Regions from separate parts of the Staphylococcus sp. Z5-21 genome, predicted to be linked through region 2. Evidence: riboswitches for the same ligand, from Rfam matches in the RefSeq annotation. Region 2 holds a riboswitch; each other region holds the start of a gene.

Region 1 (3,218 bases), 1.0 Mb from region 2:
ACACTTAAACGTCGCTTTTGTCCCATAGATAATTCATAAGGGTGTTGCATTTGTACTGATGTTAAGTTAAGCGTTTTTAATAATGATTCAGTTTGCTGTTTAGCTTCATCCGTTGAATTAAATTTGTTTTTGTTTTGTATATGAATTTCGTCGTATACAGAATTTGTTATAAATTGTAATTCGGGATTTTGATACACAAGATACATAGATTTTGCTGCAGATTTAATTTTAGTGTAAATATGATGATTGATGTACATCTGACCTTCATATTTAATTAATTGCATCATTGATTCGAGCAGTGAAGTTTTACCTGAACCATTGGACCCGGTAATGGATATCCATTCTCCCGCATTGACATTTAACTTAGGAATGTTAATGAGTTGCTGCTTTCCACGTTTAATAACTGCATCTTGAATTTGGAAATTAAAATGAGATGAATCAGAATCTGAAAAGTTTAGCGCTTTTGGTGCAGAATGCCAAGCTTTTGGATGCCAAACACCATATTCAGTTAATAGCGCTTCATAATCATTTAAAATTTGAGAAGGTGGGGCATCTGCAATGATAGCACCATCATAATTCATTAAAACGACACGATCGACATGTTGCCATATATGTTCGACTTTGTGTTCTACTATAAGTACAGTTTGGTCTCGCCACAATGATTGAATTTTTTGCCATAAATCAGCAGTTGACTCTACATCTAACATCGCGGTAGGTTCATCTAAAAATAGTGTCGTTGCTTGTTGTAAAATTGTCTCAGCAATCGCAAGTTTTTGTTTCATACCGCCACTTAATTCATTAATATATTGATTTTTGTCCACGTTTAATCCAACTGTCATTAGCGCTTCCTCAATACGATGATCCATTTCTTCCCGAGGAACTTGTTGATTTTCTAGTACAAATGCAAGCTCTTCATAAACTTTAGGCATACAAAATTGAGTATCTGGATCTTGGAATATGACACCACTTGAAGGATCGACTTCTAAAGCATCATATTTTAACGGCAAACCTATCAAGTTTGGCACAATGCCGCTAAGTACGTTTAATAAAGTACTTTTACCTGAGCCAGAAGGACCTAATAATAATACTTTTTCTTTATCTTTTATTTGAATAGACAAATTGTCGAATATTTTTTTTTGACCATTTGGATATTTCAAGCGTAAATTTTTAGTAGCTATCAACATTATTACTCCTTATAGATTGTCATAATCACTCTGGGTTGCTGGTCTGAATAATTTTGTTACACCAGTTTGGTCAAGTGCTTTAACAATATAATAAGATAAGAGACCGGCAACGATAATACCGCTAATTAATCTAAATATGATGTATAAAGCAAGATTCCAACCCGCGACTTCTCCTAGATAACCATAGGCAAAATCTAAAGGTAGTGTTGCAACTGAAGCTAAAAATCCTGCTAGCATTGCAACCATTGCTGAACGTGATTTATATCGAAAAATAGCAAATATAATTTCGCAAGCTAAGCCTTGTAATAATGCATAGACCATCGTTGCAATATCAAAACGACCCATTACAATTGTTTCACCAGCACCTGCAGCAAATTCTGCAAGCACAGCAATACCGGCTTTTGGAATTATGAGATAAGCTACGACTGCTGCCATAAACCAGGCACCATAAGTGAGTTCTTCAAAATGAAGTCCAGTTACCTGTACAGCTTTATAGACAAAATTCCAAACATTATAAATAATGGCGAAAACAACTGCGATAAGCACAGTTACAAGTATTTCGGATAGTTTTAAACCTTTTGACATCATTGTTCCTCCTAATATAAAAAACGCACAACCTTCTAGAAAGTTGCGCGTTTTTATATAGGCATACGGATACCAAAGTTACTCAGTGATATCGCAATACACTTTCCTACGCTAGTTTAATCTAGATCAGGTTCAAAGGGTTTGAGGGTATACCTCATCTCAGTCACAAAACACCCCTAGTGCGAATGATTTATTTAAATTTAATTATAATGTATGACTTTTCGACGTTTATGTCAAGGTTATGCTAAAAAATTGTTGGTTAATAGAGTGATTATTTTAAGGACAAACGTTGTTATTTAAGTTTATTACACGTAATCAAATTATAAAACCATTAAAAAATAGGAGTGGACACAAACCTCATTTTGATAAGATTTGATGTCGCACTCCCATATCGGATTTACATTTATATTGAATTACTATTAATACCAAGTATCTATACTAGTCTAAAGTATCTTGAATATTTTGTTTAGTTTCTTCAGTGTTATCTTTTGCAGATTCTTTTTCTTCTTTTAATTTATCCTCTGCTTTTTTAGCTTTTTCAGCTGCTTCTTTATTTAATTCTTCTTTACTCATAATTAAAGCACTCCTTCATAGTTAAGATTATCTATATTTAGTATGTACCACAATTGAATAAAATATAAACACTTCAATATAATTACAATAGTTTGATATGAGATTAATGTTAATTAATGGATAATCTAAATAATGCATCGATAATGTACTTAATAAGTTAAATTTATAAAATTGTTTAAACATGAATTGTAAGTGGAAATTTGACTATAAGTCATTTTATATCATACTATGGACTTATTTATTAGATAATTAAAGACAAGAACTAAATGTTCATATATAATAACTTTTGAGGTGAATGGTATGTCTTTTTTGAAGAAACACGCTGAGATATTATATAGTTATGTTATAGGCATCGTTTCGCTTTTCACAGGTCTTATCATTTTAATTAATTTACCATTAATTAATAAATTAAATGGTAAAGGTAAAATTGATTTGCACATTCATAATGTATGGGATTTTATAAATGCATTTTTTGGTGAAATAATTAGAGTAATGAGTAATTACATAGGTAATTTCCCGATAATTAGTGCCATCATTATTGCTTTATTTGGTATTGGTGTCATTATGATTGGCTTTACTTTATATAGAACGACAAGATATGACTATGATATTTCAGTATTCTTTTTAGTTATTGGTATTCTTTTTTTCATTATAACACTGATATTGATGACTCAAGTTTATAGCTTTTTTGCTATTATTTTCGTAATACCATTTGCAATTCATATTGGTTATATCGTTTATAAGGACGAGTTAAATACAGAACATAGAAAATATCATTATTTATGGATTATTTTCAGTTATGGGATAAGTTACTTAATAACGCAAATTGTTTTATACGGAAGAATTGAAAGCGATGAAATCATTCCTATTGATATT
Region 2 (3,218 bases):
CCGTTACTTTAGCCAACAAAGCCGATCCATTATTCAGTTGATATATTTGATTGTCTTGAATCACAACATCCTCTTTGCCAGTGATGACTATCGCACTATTTAATCGTTTATGCGCTTCTTTGGCAATTTCTATCGCATTTAAATTATCATCACTGTCCGTTCCTTTCATCTTAGCATCATTATTTATCAACGCTAAAATTTCAGATGCATTCCCTTTTATAACTGCTACATCTACAGTATTCAAAAAAGTTTTACAAAAATCCTTGCGATATTGGGATGCACCAACAGCAACTGGATCAAATACAATTGGCGTGCCTACTTCATTAGCTGTTTTAGCAATTTCTAAAATGTCCTGCTCTCTATCTTTAGTTAAAGTACCAATATTAATGAGCAGTGCATTAGCAGGTGTTAACATATCTATCGCTTCTTCTGGTGCTTGACTCATTGCTGGGCTTGCACCTAAACTTAAAAGTCCGTTTGCCGTAAAGTTCTTTACGACATCGTTTGTGTAACAAATAACGAGTGGATTATTCGTTCTTACATTATTTAAACTATTCATCATCTAGACCTACCTTTTTCATATATGCAAAGTGATTTACAGGTCCTCTACCTTGACCAATTTCTGGCGTATATTTAATGCTTAATGAAATAAATTTTTTAGCTTTTTTCACTGCGTCATAAATCGTTCTACCTTTTGCCAGTTCAGCTGTAATTACTGCTGAAAAAGTACAACCTGTACCATGGGTATGCTGCGTATCATAACGAGGTTCTTCAAACGTATAGACCTCATCTTTAGTAAATAAATAATCTTTAGCAGTTTCTAAATCTTCAGCATGTCCGCCTTTAATAACAACACCCTTACTCCCAATTTCATTAATAAATATGTTGCCTGCTTTATATATCGCTGCCTCATTATCAATCTTTAATCCAGTGATTTCTTCAGCTTCTGGTAAGTTTGGAGTCGCTACTGTTGCATAGGGTAACAATATATTTTGTAAATCTGCTTTCGCGTCATCATCCATCAATGAATCACCACTTTTAGCTAACATAACTGGATCAATAACATATGGTATCTCAGGATATTTCACTAAGTATTCTTGAATTAATTGCATCATTTCCTTTGAAGCAATCATACCAGTTTTAATGGCATGTGGTAATTCGTCATCAAACACACTTGTCAGTTGTTCAGATAACCACTGTGACTCAAGATTGTGAATATGTTGTACACCTTTAGTGTTTTGCGCAACAATGCTTGTAACAGCCGCCATACCATATACGCCACAAGCATGAAAAGATTTCAAATCTGCCATTACACCAGCACCTCCTGTTGGATCAGTACCAGCAATTGTCAATGCAATATTGGGTTTATTCATTTTTCATACCTCCATATGACCATGATTCTTCATTAAATGACATATTAAAAAAGTTTCTTTCATGTACTGTACTTTGTAAAAAGCATTGTTTTATCTCATTTTTTTCTTTTTCGCTACAATGTTTCGTCAATTTATCCATTAAATTATCAAATACAATAACTAATTCATCCATTTCAGTACTATAAAATTCAAACCATTTAGCTAAAATAGAATCTTTATTTAATTCTTTATCCCTTAATGCTTCTTGAGCAATGACTTGATAAACATAAGGACAAGGTGCCATTGCAGCAATTGTATAAGCGGCATTTTCTTTAGCATACGCATTGAAATACATATGTTTAATATAATGATCGCCACTCGGTGGCCAAACTTTCTCTTGTACGATTTCATTATAACTTTCTTGGACATAATCCGCTAAAATTTCATGTGCTTCCACTTCACCATCTACGATAAATTGAATTTGTTCAACCAAAAATCGAACATCATTTAAGTTCTCCATTTTTGGAATTAACAGCGCGTATATATTCGCAAATTCATTTAAATAAGAAGCATCTGCTCTTAAATAGAATTTGGTTGCTTCAATCGGTAAATTCCCATGTAACATACCTTGTATAAACGGATCGTGGTAGATTTGATTAATAATTGGTTTAGCTTCTTTTTTTAACTGTTCTGAAAATAACACAAAAATCCTCCTATAAATAAAAAAACTACATTCCCGACAGAAACGTAGTTAATTAATAGCGAGGATTTATACCCCAACTTTAGATTAAACTACTTTCCTACGTTGGTATTAACCAAATCAGGTTGTAAGGGTCTGAATTTAATCATCTCAGCCAACTGGCTCCCCTAGTAGCGTTTTTATATTTTGTTTAATTAAAAGATAACAAAATACTGACAAATTTGCAAAATAACTGACTATAAAAAAAGCTGAGACCTATATGTCCCAGCTTTAAATATTTATCTTAAGTTCATTACTACACTTAATTTTTTATGCAGTAACCCATTGTGAAGCGCCTTCTGTATCATAAAGTTTTTGCGCTGCAGCGTCTTGTACTGCTTCAGGTGCTTCTGTTGGTGATACACCTTGATATTCAGATGGTGCTACTGAATCCCATGTGCTTTGTAAGAATTGATATTTACCTGCTGCACCTGATGATGGGTTAACAGCTTTAAGGTCGCCGCCTGATTCACGTTGCGCGATTGCTTGTAAATGAGAGTTAACATTTACTGATGAACCTTCTGAAGCTTCACTTGAACTAGATTCATTTGAAGTTGATTCATTTGAGCTTGAAGTAGTTTGTGTAGTTGCTTCTTGTTGTGGTTGTTGTGTTTCTTCAGTTTGTGGTGCAGCTTCTTGTGCTGGTTGTTCAGTTGAAGCTTGCTCAGTTTGTTGTGGTTGTTCAACTTGTTCTGGTTGCTCAGCAGTTTCTTGTGCTGGTGCATTAGTTGAACCTTGTCCATAGCTCCAAGTCCAATATTGACCATCTGATTGGAAACTATAGTCAGTATTATTATAGTTAAAGTTAATGTCGTAAGCACCGTCTTGAACTGGTGCTGCATTTAATGATTCTGAATTACTTTGAGCTTGTTGTGCTAATTGTGCTTTGTCAACGCCTTGTTCTGAAGCGTCTGCTGAATTTCCTGCTGCGAATCCTGTTACGCCAAGTCCAACTGCTAATGTTGATGCTACTACTGTTTTTTTCATTGTAAAAAAGTCCTCCTATAAGGTAATTAAGTTTATTTTTATTTATGATTAATTTGCAAATACAACTATAACATTCAAAAAATCGTTGTAGGTTACAGTGAAATAAAAAAAATCGGCCTTTTTTACAATGAAATTACATT
Region 3 (3,218 bases), 760 kb from region 2:
ATTCAATATCATTAATATTATTAATGCCTTCAAATGTCAACATATGAAGACCTTTATGCATACGATAAGAAGCAATTGTGAATTCTAATGGCTCTTTATTTTTACGTTCAATAATTACAAGCTCCCCAGGCTGAAAGCGTGTTTCTGTAAAATCTGAATTTGATTTTACTTTTATTTCTCCTTTAATACCATGTGTATTAACAATTTTACCTATCTCTACCTTCATATACGTGCCTCCACTATTATTTATCTATTAAAATTGATTATGTATGCTATGATTTGTCTTATTATTATAACATGTGAAGTTATAAGCAGTGACACAAATACAATATTCATGTAATGACATTTTTAAAATATCAACTTGCTTATATTATTATCGATAATGTCTATAAAAAAAGAGTACCCTTCAAGGTACCCTTACAAATCATATATTTGTTTATTTGTCGAAATCCTATTTTTGATCGTCAAATTTCTTCAAGATGCCTTCTCTTGATAAGATATTATGAACTGTATCAGTTGGTTTCGCACCATTTTTTAACCATTTAAGTGCTAATTCTTCGTCGATTTTAACTTCAGCTGCATTCACATTGTTTGGGTTGTAAGTACCGATTTGTTCGATATTACGACCGTCACGTGGTGCACGAGCATCAGCTGCTACGATACGATAGAATGGATTTCTTTTTGAACCTAAACGTGTTAAACGTAATTTAACTGCCATTTATATTCGCTCCTTTTGTTTTCATAGTTTTTATTTTCTACAAGAAATAATAATAACAGTAATTCAATAATTTGTAAAGAGTTTCTTCTTTACCAATTTCATTATTACGCAAAATTCTTTTTCTACTTTAATTCTTGGGAAGCCACATCTCCTTAATCACCCTTAACTTGACATAATTCACTAAAAAATATACATTTAACTTAAATTACATAACAAATGCACTAGGGGTGTTTCTAACTGAGATGAGTCTGACTCAAACCCTTTGAACCTGATCTAGTTTAAACTAGCGGAGGAAAGTGTGAAGTCTAGCATATTTCAATATTTTGAAGTACTTTGATACATATGTCGATATTCATTATACACAACCTTCTTTCAGGAGCGTTGTGTATTTTTTTATAGAAAATAAGGAGTGTATAAAATGAAAAAAACTGTAATTGTAACTGGTAGCAGTCGAGGATTAGGTGCGACAATCGTGAACACATTGGCGCAACAAGGACATAACGTTGTCATAAACTATCACAACAGCAGACAAGCTGCACAACAACTTGTAGATGAAATTGGAACTCATCAATCAATCGCTATCCAAGCAGATGTTACAAAACGCAATGAAATAGACGCGTTAGTTGAGAAAGCTACGCAATATTTTGGTCACATAGATGCTATAGTCAATAATGCACTTGTTGGCTTTAAATTTGACCCTGTTCAACAACAAGCATTTGTTGACCTTACATGGGAGGATTATCAACAACAAATTGATGGTACATTGAAAGCTGCTTTTAATTTGTGTCAAAGTGTTATACCTCAATTCATCGAAAGACAAAATGGCCATATCATTTCAATTGGTACAAATTTATTTCAAAATCCTGTCGTCCCTTATCATGAATATACAACAGCTAAAGCTGGTTTGATTGGTTTTTCACGCAATTTAGCTGCAGAATTAGGTCAATATGGTATCACATCTAATGTCGTTTCTGGCGGCTTATTAAAGACAACGGATGCAAGTGCAAGTACCACTACTGAAGTATTCGATTTAATTGCTCAAACCACTCCAATAAAAAAGGTAACCGCACCACAAGATGTTGCTAATATGGTTGCATATCTCTTATCAGATGAAGCAAATGGCATCACAGGTCAAAATTTTACAGTCGACGGTGGCTTAACAATGAACTAATAAGGAGGACTGAGTCATTCAATGACACAAGCACAACATTTAAACATCGGTGTACTTATCTATGCTTGTGGCCATCATCAGGCTGCATGGCGTATGCCACATTCAAGCATTGAGCGTATTGGTGATATTACTTATTATCAATCATTAGCAAGAACTGCAGAACAAGGCTTATTTGATGCCATATTTTTTGCTGACAATCAATCTTTTCCAGCTAGTTCGAAAAGTGATATGCCTGCATTTTGGTTTGATCCCCTCGTTAATTTAGCAGCAATATCACAAGTTACACAACATGTGGGCCTAGTTGCTACGATATCTAGTACATTCTCCAATCCATTCACAGCTGCTAGACAACTACTCAGTCTAGACCATATGAGTCAAGGTCGTGCTGGTTGGAATTTAGTAACGTCAATGACTGATATGGAAGCTGCTAATCATAGTATGGACCATTTACCTGAACACGAGGAACGCTATAAAAAAGCAGATGAATTTGCACAAGTGATGAATCGTTTACTCGAATCATGGTCAGTGGATGACTTTTTACACGATAAAGAAGATAATAAGTTAATCAATCCATCAGCAATCAACGCTATTAATCATGAAGGAGAACATTTCAATGTCCGTGGACCTTTAACAACCCCAAGTAGCCCTCAAGAGAAACCCATTGCAATGCAAGCGGGCGCCTCCGATCCTGGTATCGCATTAGCAACTAAATATGCTGATGCAGTTTATGCTGTTGCTTGGAATTTCAATCAAGCTAGCGCTTTCAAGAACAAATTAAATCAAAAATTGATACAAGAAGGTAAGCCCATAGATAGTTTGAAAGTATTTCCTGGATTAGTTACATATGTCGGACAAACTTATGAAGAAGCTTATGCAAAAAAACAAAAACTCGATGAATCTTTAGAAGTTGATACCGCTTTAAATCAATTAGCCTTTTTTATTCGTCAAAATTGCCATAGCTGGGATTTGGATGAACCGGTACCACCATTATCACCTGTCGAATCTTTTAAAGGACCTAAAGGACGCTATCAAACTGTGCTAGAAATCATTAAAGATAAAAATCCAACATTACGTGAGTTATTAGGTTATTTAAGTGCTGGAGGTGGGCATTTAACACTCATCGGAACACCAAAGGATATTGTAGATGAAATGGAACGCTGGTTTGACGCGGGTGTTGCGGATGGTTTTAACTTAATGCCTCCAGAATTTCCAAATAGTTTAGAAGATTTTGTCGATGATGTTGTGCCTGAATTACAAAAACGTGGATTGTATCGTACTGAATACGAAGGTACAACATTTAGAGAAAATATTGGAATTTAATAGTGATTC
Region 4 (3,218 bases), 740 kb from region 2:
ATTATGCTGAACAATGACTCTATCGGCATCCAACTCTAATTCTTGTAAAATAGCTTGGATACTGACTGCTTGATTAAAAGTAAAATAATCACCGTTTATAACGCATTTCATGTTTTACAGCTCCTTTCAATTGAAAAGTCTTCAAATTCAGTGGGTCTGCGTCCACTTTCAATCCATTCACTCATTTTTAAACCAATCAGTGGTGATAACAGAATGCCGTTGCGATGATGACCCGTAACAACGAATAAATGATGGTCTACTTCATCCATAATGGGTTGACCGTTTGTTGAAGTCGGTCTGATACCAGACCATTGATGAATCAGTTTACTGTTTGCTAAGTTTGGTACGTAGTGTTGCGCTTGTTTGCACAGCCAATGTTTTCCGGGTTTCGTCACGCCGATAGAATAATCATCAACATAGCTCGTAGCACCGATTAAATAACGGTGATTCTTTTTTGGAACGATATAGCAACCATTTGTCATAAATAGGGTGGTCTGCAGGTTTAACGTGGGGTGTTCGACTAAGAGTACTTCACCTTTGACACCCGTGACAGGATTTTGGGAAAAATATTGATTTAATAATTGACCGCTCCAAGCACCAGCTGCAACGACAACCTTTTCGGCGCGGTACGTGTCTTTTTGCGTCATGACTGTATAGCCGTTATTTTGCTTTGTAATTGCTTGAACTTCACTATGATCAATCAATTGGATATGGCGTTTGGCTAAGGAAAGTAATAGGGCTTTGGTATATTGATTCGCGTTGACTTGATGATCTTTAGGTATCAGCATCGCGGTTAAAGTTTGAGATTGAACGTTATTGTCTGTAATGGCTTCAAGGGACTTGGAAGATAATAATTGCGTGTTCGAATCGTGCTGGTGTAGAAATTGGAATTGCTGTTCCACAATGGGATTATCTGTCTCATTTTTTGCCATTTTAACTAGGCCGCTTTCCAAATATTCAATATCTAGACCGACCTCAGACAGCAAACGATCTTTAAGGGATTGAAACATGTCTTGAGATTGTCTTGCTAAATGAAATAAACTACAAGATTCCGTAAATTCATTATGTGCACCTAACATACCTCCAGCTGCGTAAGAGGCATACATACCGCGAACATTGCGATCTATAATGGCTATCCGCAGGCCTTTTTGACTTAATTCTCTTGCAATCGACATACCTATTACACCGGATCCAATAATAATGACATCAAATTTGGTATTCATTCCATCGCTCCCTTAATAATTCCATCGTTTCTCTGTTTTTTCGTCTGAATAGCGTTATACCTGCAATCCCATCAAATCCTTTCGGCAAATCATTCAAGGTTTGTTCATTCACACCCCCAAGTGCTACGGTTGGTATAGAGTACTGTAATGCTTTATCAATTTCTGACTTTGTTCGTGGTGGTTGATTAGGCTTAGAATTTGTTCTGAAAATATGACTAAACAATATAAAATCTAAATTGAGTGCTTGTGCTTGTTTGACACTTTCCTCGTGGTGTGTCGACATACTGATTTGAATATGAGGGTGTGACTTTTTAAAATCCTTTATTCGTGTGTCAGCTTCTCTAAAATGGATTGCTGATAAATGGCATTGTTCTAAAACTATAATATGACTATGAATAATGATTTTATTTTTCGGAAACCCTGCCTGTATTAAGCGATTCATCCAATCTATCAGTTGCTGTTGTGACATAGGGGTACGTATCATTAAATAATCAATAACGGATGCTATGGTTGTGTAATGTTGAATATCGTCTGAATCTAAATTTTCAAATTCAGTAATGGCTATAAACATATAATTCACCTCATTAAAAAAACGTCACTTCTCCGGCTGGAAAAATGACGTTGAAATAACGAGTAATATACCTAAACGCCACTTTCCTACGCCAGTACAAACTGGATCAGGTTCAGGGAATTCCTAAGTTACTACTTCGGTCTCAGCCTTTTACAAGGCACTTCCAGTGGTTTCTCAAACTATTTAATTTTTAATAATACGTTTCACTAATTTTCTGAATAATTATCTACAATCTAACGTATTCTATTCCTTTTTGCAAGTTTCACTTAAAAACAAATGTGTATATTACGATATTGAATTAACTGGTTGAACACTCTATGGCGCTCACTCCAGAAAAATATTTTTAGCGTTAATCAACGTCAGATATTTCGAGTAATTTACTTGTAATGGCTTGTGTTTGCTGATAAACAGCTTTATATAATTCAAAATAAGCCATATATTGTTCGTGTCTTTTGGCATCAGGTTCAAAGCTATGTTCATATTTTATAAAATGCTTTGTCATATGCGCTACATCCGGATACCATCCTAAACCTAAGACAGCGAGCATGGCTGCGCCCATACAAGGTCCTTCTTCATATTTCAATTTTTTAATTTTAGCATTAAAGATATCGGCTTGGAGTTGTAACCAAAAGTCACTTTTTGCGCCACCACCAATGGATATCACATGTTCAATATTGTTACCCATGTGACGTAGATAGTTAATGGATTCATATAAAGAAAAAGTAATGCCTTCTATCACGGAACGCGCGATATCACTGCTATGATGCGACGTTTTTAGTCCTATAAAACTCCCTCGAATACTTGCGTCACCATGCGGAGTACGTTCCCCGGATAAGTATGGTGTAAATAATAGACCATGACTGCCTAATGTGGATGATTCAGCTTGTGCAACAATTTGTTCATAGCTTAAATGCGGGAGCATATGATTTTTTAACCATGTCAAACTATCGCCAGCTGCAAGTGTGACGCCCATGACGTACGACATATCGTTTACGACGTGATTAAAATAATGCATATTGTGTTTATAGTCGTATTGCTTGTCAGATTCACTCGTTAAGATAACGCCAGAAGTACCAATGCTACACAGCGTTTGATTTTCATCGACCACTCCTGAACCGAGCGCGCCGCATGCATTATCTCCGCCACCTGCAAATACTGCAACATCATGATTTAGGCCTAATTGTCTAGCTATGTCTTTAGTGACGTAGCCTACAAAGGCATCAGAAGTCACGAGCTCAGGATAAATATGGTCAACACCGAATTGTCGGCCAATCTCTTTAGCCCAACATTTTTGCTGATTATCTAATAACAATGTACTAGATGCATCGGAATACTCCATATTTAATTTGCTTGTTAATTTAAAACGCACGTAGTCTTTAGGCAATAAAAACACGTTTGTTTTAAGCCAGTGCTCAGGTTCGTTT

What was found. Region 2 has a riboswitch for thiamine pyrophosphate ahead of tenA (thiaminase II). Riboswitches for the same ligand answer to the same signal wherever they lie in the genome.
Region 1: it holds a riboswitch for thiamine pyrophosphate, as region 2 does, so the genes downstream of both, M1D64_RS09145 (ECF transporter S component) here and tenA (thiaminase II) in region 2, are expected to answer to the same signal.
Region 3: it holds a riboswitch for thiamine pyrophosphate, as region 2 does, so the genes downstream of both, M1D64_RS07800 (3-oxoacyl-ACP reductase) here and tenA (thiaminase II) in region 2, are expected to answer to the same signal.
Region 4: it holds a riboswitch for thiamine pyrophosphate, as region 2 does, so the genes downstream of both, M1D64_RS00395 (thiamine phosphate synthase) here and tenA (thiaminase II) in region 2, are expected to answer to the same signal.

What each region holds. Positions count from the first base shown of each region.
Region 1 covers NZ_CP096462.1:1,830,070-1,833,287, reverse strand. The annotation lists gene M1D64_RS09150 (ABC transporter ATP-binding protein) at 1-1,181, opposite strand, end outside; gene M1D64_RS09145 (ECF transporter S component) at 1,194-1,769, opposite strand; TPP riboswitch at 1,856-1,957, opposite strand; gene graF (glycopeptide resistance-associated protein GraF) at 2,208-2,342, opposite strand; gene auxA (lipoteichoic acid stability factor AuxA) at 2,643-3,218, shown strand, end outside.
Region 2 covers NZ_CP096462.1:829,202-832,419, reverse strand. The annotation lists gene thiM (hydroxyethylthiazole kinase) at 1-559, opposite strand, end outside; gene thiD (bifunctional hydroxymethylpyrimidine kinase/phosphomethylpyrimidine kinase) at 552-1,373, opposite strand; gene tenA (thiaminase II) at 1,366-2,055, opposite strand; TPP riboswitch at 2,133-2,231, opposite strand; gene M1D64_RS04000 (transglycosylase family protein) at 2,362-3,078, opposite strand.
Region 3 covers NZ_CP096462.1:1,587,774-1,590,991, forward strand. The annotation lists gene rimM (ribosome maturation factor RimM) at 1-226, opposite strand, end outside; gene rpsP (30S ribosomal protein S16) at 452-718, opposite strand; TPP riboswitch at 932-1,030, shown strand; gene M1D64_RS07800 (3-oxoacyl-ACP reductase) at 1,137-1,889, shown strand; gene M1D64_RS07805 (LLM class flavin-dependent oxidoreductase) at 1,911-3,209, shown strand.
Region 4 covers NZ_CP096462.1:89,136-92,353, forward strand. The annotation lists gene thiS (sulfur carrier protein ThiS) at 1-111, opposite strand, end outside; gene thiO (glycine oxidase ThiO) at 108-1,223, opposite strand; gene M1D64_RS00395 (thiamine phosphate synthase) at 1,207-1,794, opposite strand; TPP riboswitch at 1,861-1,969, opposite strand; gene xylB (xylulokinase) at 2,144-3,218, opposite strand, start outside.